DNA from 2 places in the Amycolatopsis sp. La24 genome. Region 1 is predicted to be linked to the other one. Evidence: riboswitches for the same ligand, from Rfam matches in the RefSeq annotation. Region 1 holds a riboswitch; the other holds the start of a gene.
The links. Region 1 has a riboswitch for cobalamin ahead of PUT80_RS24270 (CoA-acylating methylmalonate-semialdehyde dehydrogenase). Riboswitches for the same ligand answer to the same signal wherever they lie in the genome.

Region 1 (3,522 bases):
GACCAAGCCGCGGAAGACCTCGCGGCGGAGTTGCGGCTGCATCCCGGCGAAGTGCGCGCGGGGCTGGTCACCGCGCTGAAGGAACGACACGGCGTGCGGGTGGTCGCCGAGCAGCTCGGTACTGGGCAACACTTCTTCGACCGTCGGCGCAAGGTTCTGCAGCTCTCGCCGATGCTCCGGCCGGGACAGGTCGCGTTCCGGCTGGGGTCCGAACTGGCGATGCTGGAGTCCGGTGCCGAGATCGACCGGCTCGCCGCCAGCAGCGGGTTCGCCGACGAAACCGCGCGACGGCTGCTGCGGATCGGCCTCGCCAACTACTACGCGGGCGCGCTGGTGCTCCCGTATCGAGTGTTTCTCGGTGCAGCGGAACGACTTCGCTACGACGTGACGCTGTTGTCCGGGGAGTTCGGCGTCGGCTTCGAGACTGTGTGCCATCGACTGTCCACTTTGCAGCGTCGCGGCGCGCGCGGGGTGCCGTTCTCGTTCGTCCGGGTCGATCGCGCGGGCAACGTGTCGAAACGCCAGTCGGCCACCGGATTCCACTTCTCCCGCGCGGGCGGCTCGTGTCCACTATGGATCGTCTACGAGGCGTTTTCCTCGCCGGGCCGGATCGTCACGCAGATCGCCGAACTGCCGGACGGCAAGAAGTACTTCTGGCTCGCCCGCACGGTCACGCGTGCGGCGGGCGGGCACGGCGAACCGGGCAAGACGTTCGCGATCGGCCTTGGCTGCGAATTGCGGCACGCGAACCGGCTCGTGTACTCCGACGGGCTGGCGCTCGGGAAGGACGCGGCGGTGACCCCGATCGGCATCGGCTGCAAAGTGTGCGAGCGCCCGGCGTGCCCGCAGCGCGCGTTCCCGGCGATCGGCCGCCCGCTGCGGGTGGCCGACCACACGAGCAGCGTGCTGCCGTACCCGCCGCTGGGATGAGCGCGCGCAGCCTAGCGGCGGATCGGCCGCCCGGATGAGGGGTGCGCCACTCTCGACATACTTGGACTTCCTACTTTATGGTGTCCACAGGTCCACGGTGCAGGGAAGCCGGTGCGAATCCGGCGCGGTCCCGCCACTGTGACCGGGGAGTGCCGTCCCACGCGGGAAAGGCCACTGGCGAGAGCCGGGAAGGCCGGGACGGGGCAGATCCGGGAGCCAGGATACCGGCTGTGGACGTCCGTGTTCGTCCACGAGGATGGAGCAGAACGCATGTGGCTGACCCCTGCCTGCGTGAAAGACGCCGACCCGCCGCCGCTGCGGTAGGTCCGCGCCGTCCTGCCGTGCCGCGGCGGGATCCGGTGCTTGTCGCGCCGCGCGGTTTCCGTGTGGCGGCTCTCTCCTGCGCTCTTTCCGAAAGGCTTCGTTGTGACTGCTGAACTCACGCACTTCGTCGGCGGCAAACCGGTTCCTGGCACGTCCGGGCGGTTCGCCGACGTCTACGACCCCAGCTCCGGCACGGTCCAGGCACGGGTCCCGCTGGCCTCCGCGGCAGAAGTCGCCGCCGCGGTCGGCGTGGCCGCCGAGGCACAGCGCGAATGGGCGCGATGGAACCCGCAGCGCCGCGCCCGCGTGCTGATGCGGTTCGTCGACCTGGTCCGCGCGGAGGAGGACAGCCTGGCGCGGCTCCTCTCGTCCGAACACGGCAAGACCGTCGCCGACGCGCGCGGCGACATTGAGCGCGGACTTGAGGTCGTGGAGTTCGCGATCGGCATCCCGCACCTGCTCAAGGGCGAGTTCAGCGACAGCGCGGGCACCGGGATCGACGTGTATTCGATGCGCCAGCCGCTGGGCGTCGTCGCCGGGATCACGCCGTTCAACTTCCCGGCGATGATCCCGCTGTGGAAGGCGGGGCCGGCGCTGGCGTGCGGCAACGCGTTCGTGCTCAAGCCGTCCGAGCGCGACCCGTCGGTGCCGTTGCGGCTGGCCGAGCTGTTTCTCGAAGCTGGCCTGCCGCCGGGCGTGTTCCAGGTGGTCAACGGCGACAAGGAAGCCGTGGACGCGCTGCTCACCGATCCGCGGGTCGAGGCCGTCGGCTTCGTGGGTTCGTCGGACATCGCGCAGTACGTGTATTCGCAGGCTGCGGACCACGGCAAACGCGCGCAGTGCTTCGGCGGCGCGAAGAACCACCTGATCGTGATGCCGGACGCTGACCTCGACAAGGTTGTGGAAGCGCTCGTCGGCGCCGGGTACGGCTCGGCGGGGGAGCGTTGCATGGCGATCTCGGTCGCGGTGCCGGTCGGCGAAGCGACCGCCGACGCGCTGGTGGAACGGCTGGCCGCCCGCGTCACAACGCTCAAGGTCGGCGCCGCGCTGGACGAGACCGCCGACTTCGGCCCGCTGGTCAGCTCGGCCGCGGTGCAGCGGGTGCGCGACTACGTCGACATCGGCGTCGCCGAGGGCGCGGAGCTGGTGGTGGACGGCCGGGACGTCACTGTCGAAGGGCACGAGAACGGCTTCTTCCTCGGCGGCTGCCTGTTCGACAAGGTGACACCGGAGATGCGGATCTACCGCGAGGAGATCTTCGGCCCGGTGCTCGCGGTGGTGCGCGCGGCCGACTACGAGGAGGCGCTGCGGCTGCCGAGCGAGCACGAATACGGCAACGGCGTCGCGATCTTCACCCGCGACGGCGACACCGCCCGCGACTTCACGTCGCGGGTCGACACCGGCATGGTCGGCGTGAACGTGCCGATCCCGGTGCCGATCGCCTACCACACGTTCGGCGGCTGGAAGCGGTCCGGCTTCGGCGACCTGAACCAGCACGGCCCGGATGCGGTGCGGTTCTACACCAAGACCAAGACCGTCACCTCGCGCTGGCCCTCCGGGACCAAGGAAAACGCGAGCTTCGTCATCCCGACGATGGACTGAGGCGCGCCGTGCATCTCACCGACGAGCAGCGCGCGCTGCGCGACACGGCGGCCGAATTCGCCGCCGAACACCTCGCACCGCACGCGCTGGAATGGGACCGGGACAAGCATTTCCCGGTCGACGTGCTGCGGAAAGCGGCCGAACTCGGCCTCGGCGGGCTGTACCTGCCTGAGGACGTCGGCGGCTCCGCACTGGGCAGGCTGGACGGCGTGCTGGTGTTCGAGGCGCTGGCCACCGGATGCCCGTCGATCGCGGGCTACGTGTCCATTCACAACATGGTCGCCGCGATGATCGACCGGTTCGGCGACGAACGGCAGCGCGACCGCTACCTGCCGCGAATGTCCACTATGGAATCACTGGGCAGCTACTGCCTGACCGAACCGGGGGCCGGTTCGGACGCCGCGGCACTGTCCACGCGAGCCCGCCGCGACGGCGACGAGTACGTGCTGGACGGGGTGAAGCAGTTCATCTCCGGTGCGGGCTCCTCGGAGGTGTACGTGGTGCTGGCCCGTACCGGCGGAGCCGGCGCGAGCGGGATCTCGGCGTTCATTGTGGACCGGGAAACGCAGGGACTTTCCTTCGGCGCCAACGAAAGCAAGATGGGCTGGAACGCCCAGCCGACCCGGCAGGTCGTGTTCGACAGTGTCCGGGTTCCAGCGACGGCGC
Region 2 (3,522 bases), on a different contig from region 1:
GGAATGCTGTCCGTGCACCGCGTTCGTGGGTTAAGCGCGTGAGGTGCGCGGTGATCGCCGCCGCGATGCCTTGGCCTCGGTGTTCTGCGGCTACGGCGATGCCGACGATTTCCGTTGCGCCGGAGACGATGTCCAGTGCGATTCCGCCGCCCACAACGGTTTCGCCGTGTTCGGCCAGGACGGTCAGGTAGTCGCGGTTGCGTTCGACATCGGCGTCCGACACGTCGGGCGACTCGCCGAAAGCGACGTTCTGCACGGACCGCAGGCGGCGGAACTCGTCGTCGGACGACGGTTCGCGCAGCTGAATGTGTTCTGGCGCAACACAATCGACGAGGTCTTCGGTGTCGCAGGTCATCACCGGCACGCGTCGTTCAAGCGTGAATCCGGCGGCGACGAGCGCTGCCTCGGCGTGGGGAGCGGCGTCGGTGAAGAACTCCAGCCGGGGCAGGAGATTTCGTTGCCGGTAAGCGGAAATCAGGAGAGCGATCTCGGCGGACGAAGGGTTCGCGCCGTCGTCGGGGATGGCGTAGTTCGCCATCGGATGAGAGCTGTCCTTGGCGAAAGTCGCCAGGAACGGGCCGATTCGCTCGGTTTCGCGGCCGATCGGTGCGGTCGCGCGGACGTATGCCTGAAGGGCGGACATCTCTGGTGGAAGCCTTTCGCGAAGAAGGAATGCGCGGGCAGCACAACAACTGGCAACCCCACGCCGGGCGCGCAGGCCGAACAGCTCAGGCCAGGCGGCCGGGGCGGGCCGTGGCGGAGCACATAGGCATTCCTTCGTCCGAAACGAACTTCCCGTTCATCGTCTCAGACCCGGCAAGCGAATTAACGGTTCAGCGCGGCGCGGGCCTGGTCCACGATCTGGGCCAGGTGCACGCCCCGGCGGACATCGCAGGGATGCGTGGTCGTTCCGCACGACACCATCGCGGCGAAGTCGTCCAGCAGCGCGGTGTACGCGTCGTTCGCCGTGCCGGTGCGGCCCAGCGTGCGGAGGCCGTGTTCGCCGAAGACCGAATACTCGACCACCGTCGGCTGGACCGGCAGGCGCAGGCTGAGCGTTGCGGTGCTCGTGATGCCGCCCTCGTGTTCGAGCAGCAGTTGCCACAGGTCTTCGGGACCGCGGTGTGCGGCGAGGACGTTGGTGATCGGGCCGAGGGCGGCGTCGAGCAGGTCGAACGCGTGCGGGCCGATGTCGGCGAGCGCGCCGCCGGCCGGATCCTGTCGCCAGGCCGAGGTCGCGTATTTGCCGCTGAGCAGTGCGCCCGACAGCCAGTGCACGCTGCCGCCTCGCCAGCCGCCGGCGGCAGTGACGCCGTCCAGCCAATCGCGCGTTTGCTGCGCGAACCGCAGCGTCAGCATCACCAGCGAAGCGACGCCAGCGGACGTCACGGCGTCCGCGAGACGCTGCGCCGTGGCCAGGTCGGGGGCGATCGGTTTCTCCAGGATCAGGTGCTTGCCCGCCTCCGCGGCCCGGGTCGCCAGCTCGGCCTGCACGGTCGGCGGCACGGCGAACGCGAGCGCGTCGACCTGCTCGAACAGCTCGTCCAGATCGCTGGTGGGCACGGCGTCGTAGGCCTGCGCCAGCGCGGTGGCGGCCTCCGGCCTTCGGCTCCACACCGCACTGAGCACGGTCCCCGGATGGTCCGCGAGCCCGGGGGCGTGCACCGTGGTGGCCCACGGTCCGGTTCCTACGAGGCCGACGCGCAGCTGGTCCTGTCCCACGCCCGGAAGTGTAGGTGTGTCCGCGGTCGCTTCCGGCGCGGCCTGCGGTGCGTTAACGTCGACAAGTTCTTCGCCACGAACGGGGGAAGCCGGTGAGAATCCGGCGCTGGCCCGCAACCGTGAGCGGCCCCGCGAGGGACCGCGAGCCGGATCGCCCGTCGTGGTCCGATCGATGCGAGGTACATCTGACATGCGGTTCGTGCACGCGCGGCACTGGGGGCGAGTCCTCGCCGGCTGCGCTCTTCTCGTCGCTACCGGTCTCGGCGGTGCTTCTTCCGCCTCGGCCACCACGCCCGGCAAGGGCACCGACGGCTACTGCCAGGACGACAACGGCGTCACGGTGATCGTCGATTTCCAGGGGCTTGGCGGGGAAACCCTCATCCGGTGCGCGCCGGGCAAGCAGGAAAACGGCGTCACCGCACTGCAAAACGCCGGCTTCGAAATCACCGGCGCGGGCAAGTACGGCCTGGCCGTGATGTGCAAGATCGAGAGCAAGCCCGCGGATCAGACCTGCACCGGCATGCCGCCGGAGAAGGCGTCGTGGAGCTTCTGGACCGCCACCAACGGCGGCAAATGGCAGTCGGCGCAGGTCGGTGCGCAGAGCTGGAAGCCGCCCGCCGGAGCATTCGAGGGCTGGTCGTTCGCGATCGGCAAGTCCTACACCGAGTATCCGCCGCCGCGCACCGAACCGGTGCGCAAGGCCAATGCGCCCGCGCAGGCTCCGGCGTCCACTTCGGACAGCGGGTTCTCGTGGGGACTGGTGATCGGCATCGTGGTCGTCGTGCTGCTCGTGGTGGCCGGGACGGTCGTCGCGGTGCGCCGCAGGCGTGCTGGGCAGTAGTCCGCGAGCGCTCCATCCCGGCGCGTGGTGGGTGTGGGCGCTCGCGCTCGCCGTCGCCGCGAGCCGGACTACGAATCCGGTGCTGCTCGCTCTGGTGATCGCGGTGGCCGGGTTCGTCGTGGTGCTCCGCCGCGGCGACGCGCCGTGGGCGCTGGCGTTCCGGATGTACGCCTGGATCGCCGCGGTGATCCTGGCATCGCGCGTGCTGTTCCGGATCCTGATCGGCGGCGAGGACGGCGGCCACATCCTGTTCACGCTGCCGACCATCCCGTTGCCGAGCGTCGCGGCCGGCATTCAGCTCCTCGGCCCCACCTCGGCCGAGGAGCTGCTCGGCGGGCTTTACGACGGGCTCCGGCTGGCGACGATCGTGCTCTGCGTCGGCGCCGCGAACGCGTTGGCGAACCCGAAACGCCTGCTCAAGGCGGTACCCGGGGCGCTGTATGAGGTGGGAACGGCGGTGACCGTCGCGCTGTCGGTGGCCCCGCAGCTGGTCGAGAGCGTGCAGCGGGTGCGTCGCGCGCGGCGGCTGCGCTCCGGGAAGACGCGCGGCTTCCGGTTCGTGAAGGGGATTTTCGTGCCGGTGCTCGCTGACGCCATGGACCGGTCGCTGCAACTCGCGGCGGCCATGGATTCGCGCGGCTACGGGCGGCGCGGCTACCTCTCCCCGCGCGTCCGGATGCTGATCGCGACCTGCGTGCTGGCCGGTTTGGTGGGTGTCGCGGTCGGGGTTTACGGCGTGCTCGACGGGTCCGCGTCGTGGCTTGGCGTGCCGATGCTCATCGCCGGTCTGGTGCTGGCCGCTGCCGGATTCGTCCTCGGCGGACGGCAGATCCGCCGCACGACCTACCGGCCCGATCCGTGGCGGCTGCCGGAAACGCTGGTCGCGCTGTGCGGCGTCGCGACCGCGGTGCTCGTGCTGCTCGCCGACCCGGTTTCGCTCACCACCCCGGCCAGCCCGC

Region 2: another riboswitch for cobalamin. It lies ahead of PUT80_RS18175 (hypothetical protein); the one in region 1 lies ahead of PUT80_RS24270 (CoA-acylating methylmalonate-semialdehyde dehydrogenase).

Annotation. Positions count from the first base shown of each region.
Region 1 covers NZ_JARACH010000026.1:102,431-105,952, reverse strand. The annotation lists gene PUT80_RS24275 (short-chain fatty acyl-CoA regulator family protein) at 1-930, shown strand, start outside; cobalamin riboswitch at 992-1,178, shown strand; gene PUT80_RS24270 (CoA-acylating methylmalonate-semialdehyde dehydrogenase) at 1,357-2,856, shown strand; gene PUT80_RS24265 (acyl-CoA dehydrogenase family protein) at 2,865-3,522, shown strand, end outside.
Region 2 covers NZ_JARACH010000017.1:79,152-82,673, reverse strand. The annotation lists gene PUT80_RS18185 (GNAT family N-acetyltransferase) at 1-643, opposite strand, end outside; gene PUT80_RS18180 (Gfo/Idh/MocA family oxidoreductase) at 826-1,722, opposite strand; cobalamin riboswitch at 1,770-1,900, shown strand; gene PUT80_RS18175 (hypothetical protein) at 1,913-2,563, shown strand; gene PUT80_RS18170 (CbiQ family ECF transporter T component) at 2,550-3,522, shown strand, end outside.